Regions from separate parts of the Streptomyces sp. NPDC017940 genome, predicted to be linked through region 1. Evidence: riboswitches for the same ligand, from Rfam matches in the RefSeq annotation. Region 1 holds a riboswitch; each other region holds the start of a gene.
The links. Region 1 has a riboswitch for cyclic di-AMP ahead of ACH4DX_RS13105 (NlpC/P60 family protein). Riboswitches for the same ligand answer to the same signal wherever they lie in the genome.

Region 1 (5,534 bases):
CACCGGGCCGCACCTGCACTTCGAGGTCCGCCCGGGCGGCGGCTCCGCCATCGACCCCCTGTCGTGGCTGCGCAGCCACGGGCTCGACCCGACGTAGGCCCAGCTCCCACCCACCGCGTGGGCAAACACAGTTCCCACTGCCGCGTGGGCGGGCACGGCTCCCGCCGCCGAACCGCACCTGCGGCCCTGAAGGGCGCAACTCCAGCCCCCGTCGCTGGAGTTGCACCTGCCGAGTGTCCCCCGCGCCCGGGGGCGAGCGCTACAGCTTTTCCACCGGCGCGTACCGCAGCAGCAGCCGCTTCGGCTTCTCCTCGCCGAAGTCCACCGTCGCCTCGGCGTTCGCCCCCGTGCCCTTCACGCCGACCACCGTGCCCAGGCCGAACTGGTCGTGGGTCACACGGTCGCCGACCGCGAGCGCGACCACCGGCTTCTCCGTGGCCCTGCGGGTGGCGAAGCCCTGCGCGCCGCCCGTGCGCGAGCGCGACGACGACAGCGCGGCGGCCACCCCGCCCGCAGGACCCGACGCGGCGGGCGCGCCGACGGAGCCCTTCCGCTTCCAGTCCAGGTGGGCCTCCGGGATCTCCTCCAGGAAGCGCGAGGGCGGGTTGTACGACGGCTGGCCCCAGGCGCTGCGCATGGAGGACCGCGTGAGATACAGCCGCTCCCGCGCGCGCGTGATCCCCACGTAGGCCAGGCGCCGCTCCTCCTCCAGCTCCTTGACCTGCCCGAGGGCGCGCATGTGCGGGAAGACGCCGTCCTCCATGCCGGTCAGGAACACCACGGGGAACTCCAGGCCCTTGGCCGTGTGCAGCGTCATGAGCGTGATGACGCCGGAGCCGTCGTCCTCCTCGTCGGGGATCTGGTCGGAGTCCGCGACGAGCGCGACCTGCTCCAGGAAGTCCGAGAGGGTGCCGGTGGGGGCCGGCGCCGCGTCCTCCGCGGGAGCGGGAGCGGTATCGGCACCGGGGGCGGTGGCGGTGGCGGCGTCGGGAGCGGTGGCGGCGTCGGTGGTGGCACCGGCGGCCGTGCCGCGGTCCTGCTCGAACTCCAGGGCCACGGCGGCCAGCTCCTGGAGGTTCTCGATGCGCGTCTCGTCCTGCGGGTCGGTGGAGGACTGGAGCTCCGCGAGATATCCGGTCCGCTCGAGCACGGCCTCCAGGACGACGGCGGGGCCCGCGCCGGACTCGACGATCGTGCGCAGCTCCTCCATGAGCGTGTTGAAGCGCTTCACGGCGTTCGCCGAGCGGGCCGCCATGCCGTACGCCTCGTCGACGCGGCGCAGCGCCTGCGGGAAGGAGATCTTCTCGCGCTGCGCGAGCGCGTCGATCATCGCTTCGGCGCGGTCCCCGATGCCGCGCTTGGGCACGTTCAGGATGCGGCGCAGCGGCACGGCGTCCTCGGGGTTGGCGAGGACCCGTAGATACGCGAGGACGTCGCGGACTTCCTTGCGCTCGTAGAAGCGGACCCCGCCGACGACCTTGTAGGGCAGGCCGACGCGGATGAAGATCTCTTCGAAGACACGGGACTGGGCGTTCGTGCGATAGAAGATCGCCACGTCGCCGGCCTTGGCGTCACCGGCGTCGGTCAGGCGGTCGATCTCGTCGGCGACGAACTGGGCCTCGTCGTGCTCGGTGTCGGCGACGTACCCGGTGATGCGTGCGCCGGCGCCCGCGTTGGTCCACAGGTTCTTGGGGCGACGGCTCTCGTTGCGCTCGATGACCGCGTTGGCGGCGGTCAGGATCGTCTGGGTGGAGCGGTAGTTCTGCTCGAGGAGAATCGTGGTCGCGTTCGGGTAGTCCTCCTCGAACTGGAGGATGTTGCGGATGGTGGCGCCGCGGAAGGCGTAGATGGACTGGTCGGCGTCACCGACGACGCACAGCTCGCCCGGCTCGTCGCCCTCTCCGGAGGGGCCGACCAGCTCGCGCACCAGGGCGTACTGCGCGTGGTTGGTGTCCTGGTACTCGTCGACCATCACGTGGCGGAAGCGGCGGCGGTAGTGCTCGGCGACGTCCGGGAAGGCGCGCAGCAGATGCACCGTGGTCATGATCAGGTCGTCGAAGTCGAGGGCGTTGGCCTCGCGCAGCCTCGACTGGTACATCGCGTACGCCTGGGCGAGGGTCTTCTCGAAGCCGTCGGCTGCCCGGGCGGCGAAGTCCTCCTCGTCGATGAGCTCGTTCTTCAGGTTCGAGATCTTGGCGCTGAAGGACTTCGGCGGGAACTTCTTCGGGTCCAGGTCCAGGTCGCGGCAGACCAGGGCCATGAGGCGCTTGGAGTCCGCGGCGTCGTAGATCGAGAACGAGGACGTGAAGCCCAGCTTCTTGTACTCGCGGCGGAGGATGCGCACGCACGCGCTGTGGAACGTCGACACCCACATGGCGCCCGCGCGCGGGCCGACGAGCTGTTCGACGCGCTCCTTCATCTCGCCCGCGGCCTTGTTCGTGAACGTGATCGCGAGGATCTGGCCGGGGTGGGCACCGCGCTCCGCGAGGAGGTACGCGATGCGGTGCGTGAGCACGCGCGTCTTGCCGGAACCGGCGCCGGCGACGATGAGCAGGGGCGCTCCGGCGTGCACGACGGCCGCGCGCTGGTTCTCGTTCAGGCCGTCGAGCAGCGCCGCCGGGTCGATCGCGGGGCGGTGGGCGCCGTCCCTGTAGTACGCGTCCCGGGGTGCGGGCGCGTCGAACCTCCCGTGGAACAGGTCGTCCGGAATGGGCTCCGGAGCACTGTCCTCGGGCGGCGGCGGGGGTTCCTCCTCGTGGCCCTGCGAGGGCTTGAGGTCCGCCAGGAAGCTGTCGTCAAAGAGGCTGCTCATCGCCTCCCGAGTCTAGGCGGCCCCACTGACAACCCGCCCCGGGTTCCGCGAGGCCGCCCCGATCCGGCCACACCGGCGCGGTGCGGCCGCGCGGGGGCGGCTCCACGCAGCCGCGGTGTCACGCTGCGCCACCGCCCGGGTCGGCGCCCGCCGCCGCGGCACCGCACTCCTCGTGAGGTCACGGAAATGTATCGGGCATATCGAACATCAACCTTCCCTCGCGCCTCACCGGTTGGCTAGCGTGCTGCGCGGGCCGCACGTCCCCCCACCGGCGATCCCCGCCGGGTACGCGCGGCCTCCGCCGAGTCCGACGCGTTCGGAGCCGGGGACCCACCACGATCTCTGGGGTGAATCAGTCCCGTACCCCGTACGGAACCGTAGGGCAGCCTTCCGGATCATCCGCCCGAACCCGACAGCTAACCCGGTAGGCGGTCCACGGAAGGAGTCGCCAGTCTTGGCGTCGCACCGCAAGCCGCGCAGCCGACCGGCCCGCGTCCGCACGACCCCCGCGCTCGGCATCACCACGGCCGCCCTGACGTCGGTGGCCCTGCTCTCGCAGAGCGCGCACGCCGCGCCGTCCGCCCCCACCGAGCCCGGGAAGCCAAGCCTAGAAGAGGTGCAGAAGAAGGTCGACGACCTCTACCACCAGGCCGGGGTGGCCACACAGAGGTACAACTCCGCCAAGGAGAGCACCGACAAGCAGCGCAAGAAGGTCGACCGTCTCCTGGACGACGTGGCCAGGCGCACGGACCGTCTGAACGAAGCCCGTCAGGAGCTCGGCTCCTTCGCCGCCGCGCAGTACCGGACCGGAGCCGTCTCCGAGACGGCCACGATGCTGCTCGCCGACGACCCGAAGGGCTTCTTCGACCAGAACCACCTCGCCGACCGGCTCACCAACCGTCAGAAGAAGGCCGTCGACGACTACCGGACGCAGCAGGTCTCGGCGACCGAGCAGCGCGCGAAGGCCGCCAAGAGCCTGCGGACGCTACAGGACTCGCGCGACGCCCTCAGAACGAGCAAGCAGACCGTCCAGACCAAGCTCACCGAGGCGCGCTCGCTCCTGTCGAAGCTGACCGCCGAGGAGAAGGCGCGCCTCGCCGCGATCGAGAAGCGGAAGAAGGAGGCCGCCGAGCGCGAGGCGGCGGAGCTCGCGCGCGAGCAGGCGGAGGCGGAGCGGGAGCGGAAGGCGGAGGAGGCCGCGGAGCGGAGCGCGCGGGACCGTGAGCAGGGGCAGGAGCAAGGACAGGGACAGGGCCAGGGCCAGGGGTCCGGTGCGGGTTCGGGCTCCGGCTCCGGCTCCGGCTCCGGCTCCGACCAGGGCAGCGGTCCAGGTGGGGGCTCGGGGGCGGGTTCCGGTTCGCGCTCGGGGAGCACCGGAGGCAGCTACGCGGCGAAGGCCGAGAAAGTGATCGGCTTCGCCGAGCAGCAGATGGGCAAGCCCTACGTGTGGGGTGCCGCGGGCCCCGACTCCTTCGACTGCTCCGGCCTCACCCAGGCCGCCTGGAAGACCGCGGGCATCTCCCTGCCACGCACCACCTGGGACCAGGTGAAGACGGGCACGACCGTCTCGAAGGCGAACGCCCGGCGGGGTGACCTCGTCTTCTTCTACGACGACATCAGCCACGTCGGCATCTACATCGGCGGCGGCAAGATGATCCACGCCCCCAAGCCCGGTGCGAACGTCCGGGTCGAGTCCATCTCCTACATGCCGATCCACAGCGTGGTGCGCCCGGCATAGAGCTCCCTACGTCCACAGGACGGCGATGAAGATGTTCGCCACCGTCAGCGCCCCGACGGTGGCGAACATCGCCTTGTCCACCTTGTCCTCGTCCCGCTTCACGTACACGAGGCCGAGAATCACGATCAACAGGGCCAGCTTGATGCCGATCTTGACGTTGTTGACCGTGTTGTCGTCGGCCTGATTCAGACCGACAAGAACGACGCCAGTGATCAACATGGTCAATGCGCCGTGCAGCATCGCGGGGCTGAACCGGGCCGTGCCCGCACCCATCGCCTTCATCTGGGCGAGGAAGCCGCCCAGGAGCGCAGCGATGCCGATGATGTGCAGTCCGACGAAGAGATGGATGAGTACGTCCATGGGGCGGAGCCTAATTCCCGGTGCGCGGATCCGGCCGCGCGGGGCAGGGCTCCGACCGCGCGGGGCAGGCCCCCAGCCCGGGGCAGGACTGCCACCGCCCGGGGCAGGGCTCCCATCGCCCGGGGCACGGTTCCGCCCTCGTGGGGCACGACCCTGGCCACCCGGGACGCGGCACGACCGCCCGGGGCACGGCGCGGCGGGCACCCCGGACGCCTGGTGCACCGGGGGCGTTAGCACTCCCACCGGACAGGCGGGCCACATGGACCACATCGGTCACGCACTTGGTGAACCCGTCGGCGAAGCCGGGACGGAACGCTCGTATCCGTTCATCCCTTGCGCCACATCCGCCGTTAGCGCACAACGGGTCACGAAGGGGTGACGGTGAGTTTAACGTCCTCTGTCAGGTGACCGGCCCCCACCGTCGTCCGGACCAGGGACGGCAGCCGGCCACCTCCGCCGAGAAAGTCCGGCGGCGTCCCGTCTCCCCTGTGCGGACGTCGCCGGACCGGTACCGGACCCCGGCCGGCAAGGGCGGGCCCGGCCCACGAGGGCCCCGCCCCGCAAGGAAGGACGTGGAGCCTCCGTGGCAGCGCACCGCAAGCCCAAGAAGCGCTCGCTCAGCGG
Region 2 (5,534 bases), on a different contig from region 1:
GGGGGGACACGCGCGCTACGGCACGTGCCGGGTACGGAGTGCCTTCCTTGCCCCCGGTGCGGCGACGCACGACGCCCACGCCGTCCTCGGCCCGCTGGTCGGCGACGCCCCACCGGGCCGGGTCGACGCGGTCCTCGACGACTCCGCAGTGGGGACGGCCGCCGCACGGTGGCTCGACCACCTGCACGGCGCGTGCGAGGTCGTCGTCGTCCCGGCACCGGCGCAGGCCGGTTGCCTCACCCCGTTGCGGCGCGTCGTGGGCCTGTTCGCGCAGGCGCACACGGCCCCCACCCGGCGCGCGGTACTCACGGCCTCCGCCCAGGGCACGCTCGCCTACGCCGAGCTGACCGTCGCACCACGAGGCGGGAGTTCACCCGGACCGCGCGCGCCGCGGGCGGCGGCCGCCAAGGGAGGAGAGTGATGTTCGTTCCCCTCAAGGGTTCCTGGGCCCTGGTCTTCGGCGTGTCCAGCGGCATGGGCAAGAAGACCGCGCGGGCGCTGGCCGAAGCGGGCTGCAACGTCATCGGGGTGCACTTCGACCTGGCCGAGGGACAGCAGCGGCGGGCGGAGCAGTATGCCGAGACCCTGGGCGGGCTCGGCGTGGAGGCACACTTCTTCAACCGCAACATCGCGGCGCCCAGGGCTCGCGCGGAACTCGTCCCCGTCATCCGGGACCTCACGTCCGGTGTCGGGCCCCGGATCGTCCTGCACTCGGTCGCCTACGGGACGCTCACCTCCCTCCTCCCCGCGCGGACCGGCCAGGAGGAAGAGGTGCCCGAGGTCACGCAGCAACAGTTGACGATGACGGTCGACGTCATGGCGCACAGTCTCGTGTACTGGATCCAGGACCTGGTGCGGGCGGCGCTGCTGCCGCGGGGGGCGAAGGTCTTCGCGATGACCAGCGCGGGCGGGTCCCGGGTGCTGTCCGGCTATGCGCCCGTCGCGGCGGCGAAGGCCACGCTGGAGTCCCATGTCCGCAACCTGGCGGTGGAACTCGCCCCCCGGGGCGTGGCGGTGAACGCGATCCGGGCGGGCACGACGATCACCCCGGCACTGTTGAGGATCCCGGGCAACGAGAAGCTCGTCGCCCACTGCCGGGGCGTCAATCCGGGCGGTCGGCTGACGCGCGCCGAAGACGTGGCCGAGGCGATCGTCGCCCTGTCCGTCTCGGACTCGCCCTGGCTCACCGGAAACGTCATCGGGGTCGACGGCGGAGAAGCACTCGTCGTCTGAAGCGAACCGGGGCCGAGCGTCAAGAGCGACACCACAAGGGCCAGATCGAAGGAGGACGGCACCGTGTCAGGCAACCCGACAGCAGGCGTCAACCGCGAGGACCTGCGCGCGCTGATCGCCGAAGAACTCGAACTCCCCACCGAGGAAGTCACCGACGAGGCCAACCTCAGGACGGACCTCGCCGTGGACTCACTCACCGCCATGGAAGTCGCCGTACAGATCGAGAAGACGTACCGCATCACCATCGACGAGGAGGAGATCAAGTCGCTCACCACCCTGGCGGCCATCCACCAACTCGTCTCCGCCAAGCTCGGGACAGCCCGATGACCGACGGGAGCAGGCCTGTCGCGGTGGTGACCGGCGGCTCGCGCGGCATCGGAAGGGCCGCCGTGCTCCGCCTGGCGGCCGACGGCTTCGACGTGGCGTTCTGCTACCTCTCCACGCCGTAGCGGGCCGAGGCGGTGGCGGCCGAGGCTCGCGGCGTCGGGGCGCGGGTGCTCGCCCGCAGGACCGACGTCTCGGTGGCGGGCCGGGCCGCGGAACTCGTGTCCGAGACGGAGGCCGAACTCGGCCCGATCGGCGCGGTGGTGGCGAACGCCGGTGTCGTACGGGACCGGCCGCTCGCCGGGATGGCCGACGACGAGTGGGACACGGTGCTCCGTACGAATCTCGACGGCACCTATCACATCTGCCGTGCCGCGGCGCGCTCCTTGATGCGGCACGACAGCGGGGCCATCGTGACCGTTTCCTCGGTGGCGGGCATCCACGGCAACATCGGCCAGTCGAACTACGCGGCGTCGAAAGCCGGGATCATCGGGTTCACGAAGTCGATCGCGAAGGAACTCGGCCGGTTCGGAGTACGCGTCAACTGTGTTGCGCCCGGCATGATATCGACGGACATGACCGCTGAACTCAGCGAAGCGAAACGCAAGGAGCAGATCAGCAGGATCCCGCTGCGCCGACCCGGAACACCGGACGAGGTAGCGGACTTGGTGTCCTTCCTCCTTTCCCGCCGTTCCGCCTACATCACGGGGCAGGTCCTCGGAATCGACGGCGGTTTCTCGCTCTGAGCCCGCGGGTTCCCCGGCGACCCCAATGGCTTCCTCCCGACGGAATTCCCCGACTCCATTCTTCTACGCCAGGGCGACCGCGGTCAGGGCACGTCGCCGGTGTAGTGGAAGCGGCAACTCACGCCCGGGCCCGGCCTGCGGGGTTCGCCGGGCCGCGGGCCGTACAGCGACCGGCCGCCGGGGAACCGTCCGAGTTCGGTGGGCAGGGCGACGCCCTCGTCCACGTCCTTGGGCCGCCGGTCCGTGATGCGCAGCAGCAGTCCGTCCAACGGCCCGCCCGTCAGCACCGCATACGTCTGGTCGGCCAGCGGGCCGGGGTCGTCGTGGTCGTGCCCGTACACCCGGCCGCGCAGCAGTTGCTCATCGCCGTTCATGCCCTCAGCCTTGCAGCCACCACTGACAATGCGGCTGCACTATGTCCATTTTTGCACCGAAAATCCGCCTCTTCATGCTGTTGTTGGCGTACGTAAAACATCACCCGTATTGCGCGATGATCAGCGACACGACGCGCCCCGATACGTGACGAGCGACACCTCACCCCGCGCCCGTCCCGTGAAATGAGTCACACCAATGAAGACGCCCTCGCGGGGCTCTCGGGAGAGCGCATGGGGCGCACTCCCTTTCTGGCAAAGAGGATTGGGCCAATCGATCAAAGAGGGCCGGGGAATATGATCACCAGGAACGGACCTGGTGCATTCCTCTCCGCAATTCTGGTCTTGTTCCGCCGGGACTTTCTCGCTTAACGTCACCGTCAATCCGGATGGAACGCCGAATCCTGCCGCTGTCCGGAAACCTTTCCGATCACTCACTTACGCACGGCAGGAGCGGGGGACCCAGGCAAGACGCCGATCCGGTTTCCGGAACGGCTCGGGGTGAAGTCGCGCACGCCGCGACCGGACATCTCCCGTCCGAACCCGACAGCTCACCTCGTAGGCGACGGAGAGGAATGCGCCATGCCCGCAAAGGGAAAGCACCGTCGTCCCAAGTCCAGCCCGCTCGCCCGGGGCATCGCCGCCGCAGGCACGGGAGGAGCCGTCCTCGCGCTCCCGGTGCTCGGCGCGACCACCGCCGCCGCGGCGGAGCCCCACACGGCCGCCAAGCCCGCCGCGGCCCCCGACAGCTACGTCGTCGTCGCGGGTGACTCCCTCTCCAAGATCGCCCGCGAGCACTCCCTGAGCGGCGGCTGGCAGAAGCTCTACCGGGACAACCGCGGCGTCATCGGCGCCGACCCGAAGGTGATCCACGCCGGCATCGAGCTCACCCTCGGCAAGAAGGGCCCGGCCGGGCCCGCGGAGAAGCCGGCCGCCTCCGCCGAGCGGGCGGACCGCTCCGAGCGCGACAGCGCGCTCGCCGAGCCCGCCGCCGCCCCGGCGAAGAAGACCTACACCAACGACCTCGACGGCTGGATCAGGGAGTCACTCGACCTCATGGCCCAGCACGGCATCCCCGGCTCCTACGAGGGCATCCACCGCAACATCATGCGTGAGTCCTCGGGCAACCCGCTGGCCATCAACAACTGGGACGTAAACGCCGCCGCAGGCACCCCGTCCAAGGGGCTCCTCCAGGTCATCGGCCCCACCTTCACCACCTACCGCCTGCCCGGCACGTCGCTCGACAGCTTCGACCCGGTCGCCAACATCACCGCCGCCTGCAATTACGCGGCCGCCCGCTACGGCTCCATCGACAACGTCAACGGCCCGTACTGAGGCTGCCGCACGCGGACCGTTCTCTGGGGACCCGCACTCGCAGGGCGCTAATGCAACGGCTAGCTCGTCGGGTTGAGCTTGCGGAAGTACGTCCAGCTGGTCTCGTTCGGTTCGCTCCACCTCTCCGGGGCGTGGGCGAATTCCGGGTGGTGGTCGGCGATGTGGGCGCGGGTGCGGTCGGGGACCTCGGCGTACGAGCCGAGCTTGCGGCCCCGGCAGTGGAAGGTGAGCCCGCCGGGCCGCTGCCCTCGGGCCATCCACGGGAGCCATGGGGACATCCGGGTCCACGACATGGTGGCGGGGACGCTCGGCGCGGTGCCGGCCAGGTCGGCGCGGTCGGCGAAGAACTGGAAGAGCTCAAGGGCCTTGTAGGTGTCGCCCGCCGAGTGGACGGGGTACTGGGCCACGGGCAGGGGCGAGGGGTAGGCGAGCGGGATCTCCAGGCTGAAGCAGACCTGTCCGTCGAGCTCCGTCGTCGGTATCGGGAAGGGACGCCACTTCTGGTTCGCCGGGTCGTTCCAGATGTGCACCACCGGCAGGTCCTGCCAGGTCTCCAGGATCTCGCGGCTCGCGGGGTCGAGGTAGAAGGCGGCCTCACGGGTGAGCAGTCGGTAGGCGTCCTGGCCGGCGTCGGCGTCCCGGACCAGGCGGGCGACGTTGAGCCCTTCGAGGCCGAAGACGTGCTGGTAGGGCTCGTCCGGAGCCCAGGAGTACACGTTCCCGGTCCACCAGTACGTGACTTCCGCACCGTCGAGCGAGGCGCGGGTCCGGGCGAAGGAGCGGAGCAGCTCTGCGGGTGTCGTCATACGGAGTACTCTGCGCGCCCCAGGGCGGGGGGCCTCGCCCGGGGTGGACGTTGCCCGGGCGGACGCCGCCGTGGACGCGTGGGCGCGTTGCGCGTGAGCGAGGAGGTTGCGCGGTCGCCGAGGGGTGCCTGATACGTGGTGGATGCCAGGCGGAGGCACAGGAAGCCCAGGATCGTCGACGGACGCGGACGGCAGGTGCCGACCGCGGTACGGGACCGTCGGACTCGCACCCGGCGGCAGACGAAAGGAGTGGGCTCTTGCGCACGTCAATGGGTCGCCGAGCGGGCACGGCCCTGGCAGGCGCCGGCGCGTTGGGCCTGGTGTGGACGAGCGTGCCCTCCGCCGCCGCGATCGTCGGCGGCAAGCCGGTCGGGGACGGTGAACGCCCCTTCGTGGTGCAGCTACAGCAGCGGGACGACGACGGAAGCTGGTCGCACTACTGCGGCGGTGCGCTCGTCGACAGCCGGGTGGTCGTCACGGCCGCGCACTGCTCGAAGTGGGCCGAACAGGGGAAGGTCACGATCCGGGTCGTCCTGGGGCGGTCCGACGCGACTACCGACCAGGGGACGGTGGTGACCAAGGACCACTTCACCGTGCACAGCCACCCCGCGTTCTCGACCGAGACCAACACGGACCTGGGTCTCATCGTGCTCGACTCCCCCGCCCGCCAGAAGAGCGCGAGCCTCCCGCCCCTGGGGGCGAAGCCGCAGGCGGGTCGC
Region 3 (5,534 bases), on a different contig from region 1:
GGGCAACCGGGCGGTTGTCGGCAGGCGGCCGAGTAGTGGTCGGCGGGCAACCGGACGATGGCCGTCCGGTGCACCCGGGTCGGCATGAGACACTGGTCTAGACAAGTGTGAGACACCTGGAAGGGCAGCAACACATGGCTGAGCGCCGCGTCAACGTCGGCTGGGCCGAGGGCCTCCACGCCCGGCCCGCCTCCATCTTCGTCCGTGCGGCCACGGCCGCGGGCGTTCCCGTGACCATCGCTAAGGCCGACGGCAACCCGGTCAACGCCGCCTCGATGCTCGCGGTGCTCGGTCTGGGTGCGCAGGGCGGCGAGGAGATCGTGCTCGCTTCGGACGCCGAGGGCGCGGACGCCGCGCTCGACCGGCTGGCGAAGCTGGTCGCCGAGGGGCTCGAGGAGCTTCCCGAGACCGTCTGAGCGTCGCCCGACCGGGTCGGGTGCAATGCGGTGGAGCCGCGCGGGCCTGTCGGGCCTGCGCGGCTCCACCGCTTTTTTCGCTGTACGTACGTCCGTGTGGGTGGGTGGGCGGTCCGGGATCACGAATGCCCGGGACGAAAAGCGCACCGTACCGAACGGACGCGTCCGGGAGGGGATTCCTAACTCGCGAACGCGCGACCTCGCGAGTTCGTGATCGGCGCGAGTTCGTGATCGCCGCGACCTCGTGAACGCGCGAACTCGCGACCTCGTGAACGCACGACCTCGTAAATGCGCGATCTCGCGATCTCGTGAACGCGCGGACCGGAAATGGGCAGCCCGAATTCCCGCGGCCGGAATTGCTTCCCTTTTTATACGGCGCCGCCGTTAATTCCGCGCGCTCACCGTGTTCACGGGATGTTGCGAACCCCTCACGCGCCCCGCGCGGGCACCCCGCCCTGGCCGGTGCGCGGCCACGGACCGCTCGACGTGCAGTGCGGCCAGAGCGCGGGCCCGCTCCCCGTCCCCGCGGGCCACGGCGTCGACGACCGCGGCCCGCTCGGCCCACGTCTCCGTGGGCGCGGCCTGCGGCTCGGCCACGTACATCCAGGCGATCTTGTGCCGCAGCTGGGTCAGCAGAGTGATGAGGCCGGGGCTCCCGGAGGCCTTGGCGAGCGTCTCGTGGAACCAGCCGTCGAGTGAGCGCAGCTCCTCGCCGCCGCGCCGGGACCGCTCCTGGCCGAGCCGGACGAGGCCCCGCAGGACCTTCAGGTGCGCGTCGGTGCGCCGCTGTGCCGCGCGGGCGGCGGCGAGGGGCTCCAGGAGGGCGCGGATCTCCAGGATGTCGGCCGCGTCCTGCTCGGTGGGCTCGGCGACGCAGGCGCCCGCGTGCCTGCGGGTGACGACGAAGCCCTCGGCCTCCAGGGTGCGCAGGGCCTCGCGCACGGGGACGCGTGAGACTCCGTAGCGGCGGGCGAGCAGGTCTTCGGTGAGGCGCGTGCCGCGTTCGTAGACACCGGAGACGATGTCGCCCCGGATGGCCGTGCACACCGATTGCGCGGGAATGCGCATGACGGACCTCCGCTTTGATGCCCGCGAAACGCGTGGCCGGCGCTGCGGCCGGCGCACGGACCGACGCATCGAACAGCGCTCTTTCAACGATTCCGCGAACCCTGCTGATATGGACCCCTGCCGACATGGATCAGCTGTCGACCCGAACTCTATTGCAGCTGGCCCGGTTTTCCGACGACAGGCGTAATCCATGGATATCTTTTGGCCAACGGGCGCGGGCACCGGGGGAGTTTCCGGTACGCGGAAAGCCCCGGCTCGGGTGAGCCGGGGCTTTCGCGTGGGGTCCTCAGACGTTGACGCCGTGCGAGCGCAGGTAGGCGACGGGGTCGATGTCGGAGCCGTAGTCCGCGCCGGTGCGGGCCTCGAAGTGCAGGTGCGGGCCGCTGGAGTTGCCGGTCGAGCCGGAGAGGCCGATCTGCTGGCCGGGGGTGACCGCCTGGCCGACCGTGACGCTCAGGGACGACATGTGGCCGTACTGCGTGTACGTGCCGTCGTGGTGGCGGATCACGACGTTGTTGCCGTACGCCCCGCCCCAGCCGGCCTCGACGACGGTGCCCGCAGCGACCGCCTGGACCTGCGTGCCGGACGCGGCGTGGAAGTCGACGCCGGTGTGGCTGCCGGAGGACCACATGGCGCCTCCGGTCTTGTAGCCGGTGGAGACATAGCTGCCGGCGATCGGCGAGACGTACGAGCCGAGGCGCTTGCGCTCGGCCTCACGGGCGGCGCGCTCCTTGGCCTCGCGCTCCTCCTTGGCCTTGGCCTTCGCGGCGGCCTCGGCCTTGCGCTTGGCCTCGGCGGCCTTGCGCTTGGCCTCCTCGGCCTTGGCCTTGGCCTCGGCTTCGGCCTTCTCCATGGCGGCGGCCTCGTCGGCGGCCTGCTTCTGGGCGGCGGCCTGGGCGTCGATCTCACCGGCCAGGGAGTCGCCGACGGAGATGGACTGGGTGAGGCCGGCGTGCGCGTAGTCGGCGGAGGCCCCTTCGGCGGCGAACGCCGGGGCGGCCAGACCCGAGATGACCCCGGTGGTGGTGAGCGCGGCAACACCCGCGGCACCGGCGGTCGTACGCGTGATACGGCTGGGACGGCGGTGCTTGCCGGTCGGGCGGATGAACGCCATGAAGCGGCTGATCCTTTCCTTCCTTCTCGCCTACCGGGTTAGCTGACGGGTTCGGAGCAGGAAGGTCTCCTACGGGCTCCTCGCCTCGCGGCAAGGGGTCCGATTCACCCCAGGGACGTGGGTCCCCGGCTCCCCTGGCTCGCGCCGTACGGGGACTCGGCGATGACTGTCCGGTGCCGCGGGCGCGGCGTGGTGCCTGACGGACAGCCGGACTGACGCTAAACGTCTCTTCTTTCAAAGAACAAACGGATCAGCACTTTTGTAGCGCACGCCACAGGGCAGACGAACAACCTCCCCATCAATACGGACATATGGCTGCATGCAGGGACCCCAGCGACATCTTGCGTCACTGGGGTCCCTGTTCTCGTGTCATGGTTTGCCGCCCTATGGCGGTGACTATCCGCCTCTGGACCTGTGCCTCCGGGGCGGCGGAATCAGCCGGTGACCACGCTCACTTCGCCGATGCCGAGCGCCTTCACGGGCCCCTCGATCTGCGCGGCGTCCCCCACGAGGACCGTCACGAGGCGGTCGTCGGGGAAGGCGTTCACCACGGCCGCGGTGGCCTCCACCGTGCCCGTCTGCGCCAACTGGCGGTACAGGCGCGCCTGGAAGTCGTCCGGCAGGTTCTGCTCCACCTGGTCGGCGAGGGTGGCGGCGACGGCGGCAGCGGTCTCGTACTTCAGCGGGGCGACCCCGACGAGGTTCTGCACGGCGACGTCCCGCTCGGGGTCGGTGAGCCCCTCCGCTGCCAGCGTGCGCAGGACCTTCCACAGGTCCGTGAGGGCCGGGCCCGTGTTCGGGGTGTCCACGGAGCCGCTGATGGCGAGCATCGCGGCGCCGGTGCCGTCCGGCGCCGAACGCAGCACCTGGCTGAAGGCGCGCACTCCGTAGGTGTAGCCCTTCTCCTCGCGCAGGACGCGGTCGAGGCGCGAGGTGAGCGTGCCGCCGAGGCAGTACGTCCCGAGGACCTGCGCGGCCCACACGCGGTCGTGCCGGTCCGGGCCGACGCGGCCGATGAGCAGCTGCGTCTGCACGGCGCCGGGGCGGTCCACGATGACGACGCGGCCCCGGTCGTCCGCGGTCACCGCGGGCACGGGGCGCGGCTCGGCCGCTCCCCCGGTCCAGGCGCCGAGCGTGTCCGCGAGGACGGCGTCCAGATCGATGCCGGTGAGGTCACCGACCACCACGGCGGTGGCAGCGGCGGGGCGGATGTGCTTCTCGTAGAAGGCGCGCACGGCCGCGGAGTCGATGGCCGTGACCGTCTCCTCCGTGCCCTGGCGCGGACGGGACATCCGCGAGGAGGCCGGGAAGAGCTGCCGGGAGAGTTCCTTGGCGGCGCGGCGTGCCGGGTTGGCGCTCTCGTGCGGGATCTCGTCCAGGCGGTTGCGCACCAGGCGCTCGATCTCGCTGTCCGCGAACGCGGGCGCGCGCAGGGCGTCGGCGAGCAGGCCGAGCGCCTTGGGCAGGCGGGAGACGGGCACCTCGAGGGAGACGCGGACGCCCGCGTGGTCGGCGTGCGCGTCGAGCGTGGCGCCGCAGCGGTCGAGCTCGGCGGCGAACTCCTCCGCTGAGTGCTTGTCGGTGCCCTCGTTGAAGGCCCGCGCCATGATCGTGGCGACGCCGTCCAGGCCCTGCGGTTCGGCGTCCAGGGGTGCGTCGAGGTGGACCTCCACGGCGACGAGCTGCTGCCCGGGGCGGTCGCAGCGCAGCACCGTGAGGCCGTTGGCGAGCGCGCCGCGCTCGGGGGCGGGGAACGCCCAGGGCTTGGCGGTGCCCGCCTGGGGCTGCGGGTGGAACTCCATCGTTGCGGCCTCGGTCACTTCGCCGCCTCCTCGCTGGCTTCGTGGTCGGCGTCTTCGGGGGTGACGGGCTCGTACACGAGCACCGCGCGGTTGTCCGGGCGCAGCCGGGCCTCGGCGATCTCCCGGACCTCCTCGGCGGTGATGTCGAGGACGCGCCGCACCGCGGTGAGGGCGAGCTGGGGGTCTCCGAAGAGGACGGCGAACCGGCACAGTTCGTCCGCGCGTCCCGCGACCGTGCCGAGCCGGTCGAGCCACTCGCGCTCCAGTTGCGCCTGCGCCCGCTCCATCTCCTCCGGAGTGGGGCCCTCGGCGGCGAACCGGGCGAGCTCCTCGTCGACGGCGGCCTCGATGACCGGGACCTCCACGTCGCCGGACGTCTTCACGTCCAGCCAGCCGAGGGAGGGCGCGCCGGCGAGGCGCAGCAGGCCGAACCCGGCCGTGACGGCGGTGCGGTCACGGCGCACCAGGCGGTTGTACAGACGCGAGGACTCGCCGCTGCCGAGGACCGTGAGGGCCAGGTCGGCCGCGTCGCACGCGCGCGTGCCGTCCTCGGGGAGGCGGTAGGCGGCCATCAGGGCGCGCGCAGGGACCTCCTCCTCGACGACCTCGCGCAGCTCCTTGCCGATGCGCTCGGGCAGCGAGCCGTCCCGCGGCGGCTGCTTGCCGTCGTGGGAGGGGATGGAGCCGAAGTACTTCTCGACCCAGGCGAGCGTCTGCTCGGGGTCGATGTCACCGACGACCGACAGGACGGCGTTGTTGGGCGCGTAGTACGTACGGAAGAAGTGCCGCGCGTCTTCGAGGGTGGCCGCGTCCAGGTCGGCCATGGAGCCGATCGGCGTGTGGTGGTAGGGGTGGCCCTCCGGGTAGGAGAGGGCGGTCAGCTTCTCGAAGGCCGTGCCGTAGGGAACGTTGTCGTAGCGCTGCCGGCGTTCGTTCTTGACGACGTCCCGCTGGTTCTCCATCGACTCCTCGTCGAGCGCCGACAGGAGCGAGCCCATGCGGTCCGCCTCCAGCCAGAGGGCGAGCTCCAGCTGGTGGGCGGGCATCGTCTCGAAGTAGTTGGTGCGCTCGAAGCTGGTGGTGCCGTTGAGCGAACCGCCGGCGCCCTGCACCAGCTCGAAGTGGCCGTTGCCG
Region 4 (5,534 bases), on a different contig from region 1:
CTGCTCAACATCGACCCGCCGGACCACACCCGCCTGCGCCGACTGGTGTCGAAGGCGTTCACCCCGCGCCGGGTGGCCGCGTTCGCGCCGCGCGTGCAGGAGCTGACGGACCAGCTCATCGACACGTTCCTCGACAAGCACGGCGCGGAGCGCGGCGCGGCCGACCTCATCCACGAGTTCGCCTTCCCGCTCCCCATCTACGCCATCTGCGACCTGCTCGGCGTACCCCGGGAGGACCAGGACGACTTCCGGGACTGGGCGGGCATGATGATCCGGCACGGGGGAGGGCCGCGGGGCGGCGTCGCGCGCTCGGTGAAGAAGATGCGCGGCTACCTCGCCGAGCTCATCCACCGCAAGCGGGCAGAGCCCGGGGACGACCTGATCTCCGGCCTGATCCGCGCCTCCGACCACGGCGAGCACCTCACCGAGAACGAGGCCGCCGCCATGGCCTTCATCCTGCTGTTCGCCGGGTTCGAGACGACCGTGAACCTCATCGGCAACGGCATCCTCGCGCTGCTCACCCACCCCGAGCAGCGGGCCCGGCTGCAACGGTCCCTGGCCGCCGGGGAGAGCGCCCTCCTGGAGACGGGCATCGAGGAACTGCTCCGCTTCGACGGGCCCGTCGAACTGGCCACCTGGCGCTTCGCCACCGAGCCGCTGCGCGTCGGCGGCCAGGACATCGCCGTGGGCGACCCGGTCCTCGTCGTCCTCGCCGCCGCGGACCGCGACCCCGCCCGATTCGCGGAGCCCGACCTCCTCGATCTGTCCCGGCGCGACAATCAGCACCTCGGATACGGCCACGGCATCCACTACTGCCTCGGCGCCCCCCTCGCCCGCCTGGAGGGGCAGACGGCCGTGGCGACTCTGCTGCGCAGGCTGCCGGACCTCCAACTCGGCGTCGAGCCCGAGGAGTTGCGGTGGCGCGGCGGGCTCATCATGCGTGGCCTGCGGACTCTTCCGGTACGGTTCACACCGCCCGGGGCCGGGGGCCTTCCCGGCAGCTGACTGACGGCCGGTCAAAACTGTGACTTTCGCGTGATCTGCGCTGCATCGACTTGTGACTGACGTTCGACTGCGGCTACTTTCACGACGGCTCGGCACCCCAGCGCACCATGTGTCGCGGCCGCCCCTGTCGTCACGCGAAAGGCATGTGCATGCTCTCCGGTCAAGGCCGTCACCGCCGCCCCCGCCAAGCCCCGGCGATCGTCGTCGCGGCCGGCGTCACCGGATCCGCCATCGCGATCCCGCTGCTCGGCGCCACGGGCGCGAACGCCGCGGAGGCCGCGACGTGGGACAAGGTCGCGGAGTGCGAGAGCGGCAGCGCCTGGAGCGCCAAGGGCGACGGGTACTACGGCGGATTGCAGATGACGCAGGAGACCTGGGAGAACTACGGCGGCCTCGCCTACGCGCCGAGCGCCGACGAGGCGAGCCGCTCCCAGCAGATAGCCGTCGCCGACGAGGTCCTGGCCGACCAGGGCCCCGCCGCCTGGCCGAACTGCGGCCCGGCCGCGGGCCTCAGCAAGGACGATGCGGCCGCCGACGTCGACCCGGGCCTGCCGGTGGCGCCGGGCAGGTCCGCCGACTCCTCCCGCGGGGACGAGGAGGACCGGGGCGCGAAGGACTCCTCCGGCTCCACACGCTCCGACGACTCCACCGGTCCGGGAGACAGGGATCACGCCGACGGCAGGAGCGGCGATGACGCCCGGGACGGGAGAACCGGCAAGCACCGCAAGGGCGGCGGTGACACGACCGGCGAAGCCGGCACGTCGGGGCCGAGCGGTGCGAGGGAGAAGGACGAAGAGGGCGGGAAGGGCGACGAGGGCGGACGGGAGACCGGCCGGGACGGCAAGTCCGCGGGCCGCGACACCACTTCGCCGGGCTCCGGCGGCGACTCCGGCGCCGAGAGCGCCCCTTCGGGCTCCGAAGGCTCCGAGGAGCCCTCCGAGCCCTCTGATTCCCCTGAGTCCTCCGAGTCCGCCGAGGGCACCTCGGGACGCCACCGCGGTTCGAGCGCGGACGAGGCCGCGGACGGCGAGTCCGGCGCGGGCTCCGCGGGGCGGCACGCCTCCCGTGGGGCAGAACGCGGTTCACCCGGCCCCGCCGACACCTACACGGTCCGCTCCGGCGACAACCTCTCGCGCATCGCGGACCGGCACGACCTTGACGGCGGCTGGTCCTCCCTCTACGCGGAGAACAAGAAGACCGTCGGCGCCGACCCGGACCTCATCCTCCCCGGTCAGCAGCTTGACCTGAAGGAGAAGCAGGCCGCGGAGGCGGACCGGAAGTAGCCGCGACACGCCCGGAACTGACGGGCAGTTCGCGATGAATGTCCGGTTTAAAGGTGGTGAGGCGCAAGTGAGAGATGGGTCTCAGAAGCCCTGATCGTCTTTGAAATTCCGCGGTTTGCCCGTCTACGGTCGTGATCGCTCGCCACAGCGGGCCCCGCCGGTCGGTACGCCGAATCCTGCCAACGGCCGGACGGGAACAGTCGTCGCTTCGTGCGCCGAAGGCAGGAGCGGGGGACCCAAGGTAAGCGCCGGGCCCGTCCGCACCGCAGCGAGCAGCAAGCGCCGCGGGACGGACAGGAACGGCTAGGGGTGAAGTCGCACGCACGTGGTGCGACCGGGCACTCACCCGCCCGAACCCGACAGCTCACCTCGCAGGCGTCGGTGAGGGGATCCATCCATGCTGTTTTCCAGCAAGGGCAAGCACCGCCGTCCGTCCAAGGCCACTCGCGCCGCCACCGTCGTCGGTGTCACCGGCGCCGCTGTCGCCGCCCCGCTGATGGCCACGGGCACCGCGAGCGCCGCCACGGCCGACCAGTGGGACCGCGTCGCGCAGTGCGAGGCCGGCGGCAACTGGTCCATCAACACCGGCAACGGCTATTACGGCGGCTTGCAGTTCTCGGCCTCCACCTGGGCCGCGTACGGCGGCACGCAGTACGCCTCCACGGCCGACAAGGCCTCCAAGTCCCAGCAGATCGCGATCGGCGAGAAGGTCCTCGCGGGCCAGGGCAAGGGTGCCTGGCCGAGCTGCGGCGTGGGCCTGACCGGCGCCTCGTACAACGGCGGCGGTGGCGGCAACGGCGGCGGTGGCGAGCAGTCGCAGCCGCAGCACCAGACCCAGCAGGCCAAGCCGCAGCAGCAGGTCAAGCCCCAGCAGCAGCCGCGTCAGCAGGCGCAGCCCCAGCAGCAGGCGCAGCCGAAGCCGCAGAGCGCCCCGCAGGCCGCCCCGCGGACCGAGTCGAAGAAGACCGTCGAGACCCCGACCGGCAAGGTCGTGAAGAAGGGCGACGGCGAGTACAAGGTCAAGAAGGGCGACACGCTCTCCAAGATCGCCGACGCGCGCGAGGTCAAGGGCGGCTGGCAGAAGGTCTACAAGCTGAACGGCGACATCATCGACGACGCCGACTTCATCTACCCCGGCCAGCAGCTGCACCTCAGCTGACCCGGGCTCCCCGGCCCTGTCGGGCCAGGGCGCCTCGCTCCGGTCCCACGGAGCGCTTCCGTCCCCACGGTCTCCCTCGCCCCGGTGCGCGTATCCCCCGTACGCACCGGGGCGAGGTGCTGCGCGGGCACCGCCGGGGGCCGCACGGCCGGTCCTGACGGAAGCCCCCGGCTGGTCCTCGCGGAGCCCTGGGCCGGCCCACCCGGAGCCCCGAGCTACGCCTTAGGCGAAGCTACTGGCCAGTAGGGGCCTGGCTTCCGCCCTGATTACCTGGGAAATGGGCCGTCGGCCGTCCCACGGGCCGGGCGGTCGGCTGGCCGAAGCCCCCAGGCCCGTTAGGCTCAGGAGACGCAGGGCCGATGAAGACCATGCAAGCCATGCGCAAGCCCGCGCCCACAGTGGTGCACGCCGCGCGCCCCCAGCGTCACATCCCAGAAGGAGATGCTCGTGCCGTCCATCGACGTCGTCGTAGCCCGGGAAATCCTGGACTCCCGAGGCAACCCCACGGTCGAGGTCGAGGTCGGCCTCGACGACGGGTCCACCGGCCGCGCCGCGGTTCCGTCCGGCGCCTCCACCGGCGCCTTCGAGGCCATCGAACTGCGTGACGGAGACGCCAACCGCTACGGCGGCAAGGGCGTCGAGAAGGCCGTTCTCGCCGTCATCGAGCAGATCGGCCCGGAGCTCGTCGGCTACGACGCCACCGAGCAGCGCCTGATCGACCAGGCGATGTTCGACCTCGACGCCACCGACAACAAGGGCTCGCTCGGCGCGAACGCCATCCTCGGCGTCTCCCTCGCCGTCGCGCACGCCGCGTCCGAGGCCTCCGACCTCCCCCTCTTCCGCTACCTGGGCGGCCCGAACGCGCACCTGCTGCCCGTTCCGATGATGAACATCCTGAACGGCGGGTCCCACGCGGACTCCAACGTCGACATCCAGGAGTTCATGATCGCCCCGATCGGCGCGGAGTCCTTCTCCGAGGCGCTGCGCTGGGGCGCCGAGGTCTACCACACGCTGAAGAAGGTCCTGAAGACCAAGGGCCTGTCCACCGGCCTCGGCGACGAGGGCGGCTTCGCGCCGAACCTGGAGTCCAACCGCGCCGCCCTCGACCTCATCGTCGAGGCCATCAAGCAGGCCGGTTACGTCCCCGGCGAGCAGATCGCGCTCGCGCTCGACGTCGCCGCGTCGGAGTTCTACAAGGACGGCGTCTACGAGTTCGAGGGCAAGTCCCGCTCGGCCGCCGAGATGACCGACTACTACGCCGAGCTGGTCTCCGCGTACCCGCTGGTCTCCATCGAGGACCCGCTGTACGAGGACGACTGGGACGGCTGGCAGATCATCACCGAGAAGCTGGGCGAGCAGGTCCAGATCGTCGGCGACGACCTGTTCGTCACCAACCCGGAGCGCCTCCAGCGCGGCATCGACGACAGCGCCGCCAACGCCCTCCTGGTGAAGGTCAACCAGATCGGTTCGCTGACCGAGACCCTGGACGCCGTCGAGCTGGCCCAGCGCAACGGCTTCAAGTGCATGATGTCCCACCGCTCCGGCGAGACCGAGGACGTCACCATCGCCGACCTCGCCGTCGCCGTGAACTGCGGCCAGATCAAGACCGGTGCCCCGGCCCGCTCGGACCGTGTCGCCAAGTACAACCAGCTGCTCCGCATCGAGGAGATCCTCGACGACGCCGCGGTGTACGCGGGCCGCAGCGCCTTCCCCCGCTTCAAGGGTTAAGGCGCCAAGCCCTAGCCAGTCGTACGTACGTCCCCGTACCCGGTCCCGTACCGTGTGCGGGGACGTACGCGCGTACTGGGGAGGCGAGACAACATGGCCGGGAAAGTCCGGGACAAGGACCGGTTCTCCACGGCGACCCGGCTGCGGGTGTTCGGCGAGCAGACGGCCGAGCGCGTCTACCGCTCGCAGACCAGGCGCCAGGCGCGCCGCTCCCGGCTGACCGGCAGGGCCGCGCTGCTCGTCCTCGTCGTCTGCACGCTGGTGGTGGCGCTCGCGTACCCGATGCGGCAGTACGTGTCGCAGCGCGCCGAGATCGCCGAGCAGCGGCAGAAGCAGGCCGAGCACCGGGACAACGTCGA

Region 2: another riboswitch for cyclic di-AMP. It lies ahead of ACH4DX_RS15045 (transglycosylase SLT domain-containing protein); the one in region 1 lies ahead of ACH4DX_RS13105 (NlpC/P60 family protein).
Region 3: another riboswitch for cyclic di-AMP. It lies ahead of ACH4DX_RS31995 (M23 family metallopeptidase); the one in region 1 lies ahead of ACH4DX_RS13105 (NlpC/P60 family protein).
Region 4: another riboswitch for cyclic di-AMP. It lies ahead of ACH4DX_RS23200 (transglycosylase family protein); the one in region 1 lies ahead of ACH4DX_RS13105 (NlpC/P60 family protein).

The regions. Positions count from the first base shown of each region.
Region 1 covers NZ_JBIRHJ010000003.1:694,238-699,771, forward strand. The annotation lists gene ACH4DX_RS13095 (M23 family metallopeptidase) at 1-97, shown strand, start outside; gene ACH4DX_RS13100 (ATP-dependent DNA helicase) at 260-2,812, opposite strand; cyclic di-AMP (ydaO/yuaA leader) riboswitch at 3,102-3,259, shown strand; gene ACH4DX_RS13105 (NlpC/P60 family protein) at 3,267-4,550, shown strand; gene ACH4DX_RS13110 (hypothetical protein) at 4,557-4,910, opposite strand; gene ACH4DX_RS13115 (NlpC/P60 family protein) at 5,494-5,534, shown strand, end outside.
Region 2 covers NZ_JBIRHJ010000004.1:111,588-117,121, forward strand. The annotation lists gene ACH4DX_RS15015 (beta-ketoacyl synthase N-terminal-like domain-containing protein) at 1-421, shown strand, start outside; gene ACH4DX_RS15020 (SDR family oxidoreductase) at 421-1,233, shown strand; gene ACH4DX_RS15025 (acyl carrier protein) at 1,297-1,560, shown strand; gene ACH4DX_RS15030 (SDR family NAD(P)-dependent oxidoreductase) at 1,557-1,682, shown strand; gene ACH4DX_RS15035 (SDR family oxidoreductase) at 1,695-2,303, shown strand; gene ACH4DX_RS15040 (hypothetical protein) at 2,387-2,677, opposite strand; cyclic di-AMP (ydaO/yuaA leader) riboswitch at 3,100-3,252, shown strand; gene ACH4DX_RS15045 (transglycosylase SLT domain-containing protein) at 3,257-4,009, shown strand; gene ACH4DX_RS15050 (DUF1838 family protein) at 4,069-4,815, opposite strand; gene ACH4DX_RS15055 (S1 family peptidase) at 5,073-5,534, shown strand, end outside.
Region 3 covers NZ_JBIRHJ010000011.1:123,038-128,571, reverse strand. The annotation lists gene ACH4DX_RS32005 (HPr family phosphocarrier protein) at 135-416, shown strand; gene ACH4DX_RS32000 (GntR family transcriptional regulator) at 801-1,484, opposite strand; gene ACH4DX_RS31995 (M23 family metallopeptidase) at 1,771-2,598, opposite strand; cyclic di-AMP (ydaO/yuaA leader) riboswitch at 2,612-2,770, opposite strand; gene ACH4DX_RS31990 (M16 family metallopeptidase) at 3,033-4,418, opposite strand; gene ACH4DX_RS31985 (M16 family metallopeptidase) at 4,415-5,534, opposite strand, start outside.
Region 4 covers NZ_JBIRHJ010000006.1:498,761-504,294, forward strand. The annotation lists gene ACH4DX_RS23190 (cytochrome P450) at 1-1,005, shown strand, start outside; gene ACH4DX_RS23195 (transglycosylase family protein) at 1,155-2,288, shown strand; cyclic di-AMP (ydaO/yuaA leader) riboswitch at 2,492-2,681, shown strand; gene ACH4DX_RS23200 (transglycosylase family protein) at 2,686-3,447, shown strand; gene eno (phosphopyruvate hydratase) at 3,889-5,175, shown strand; gene ACH4DX_RS23210 (septum formation initiator family protein) at 5,269-5,534, shown strand, end outside.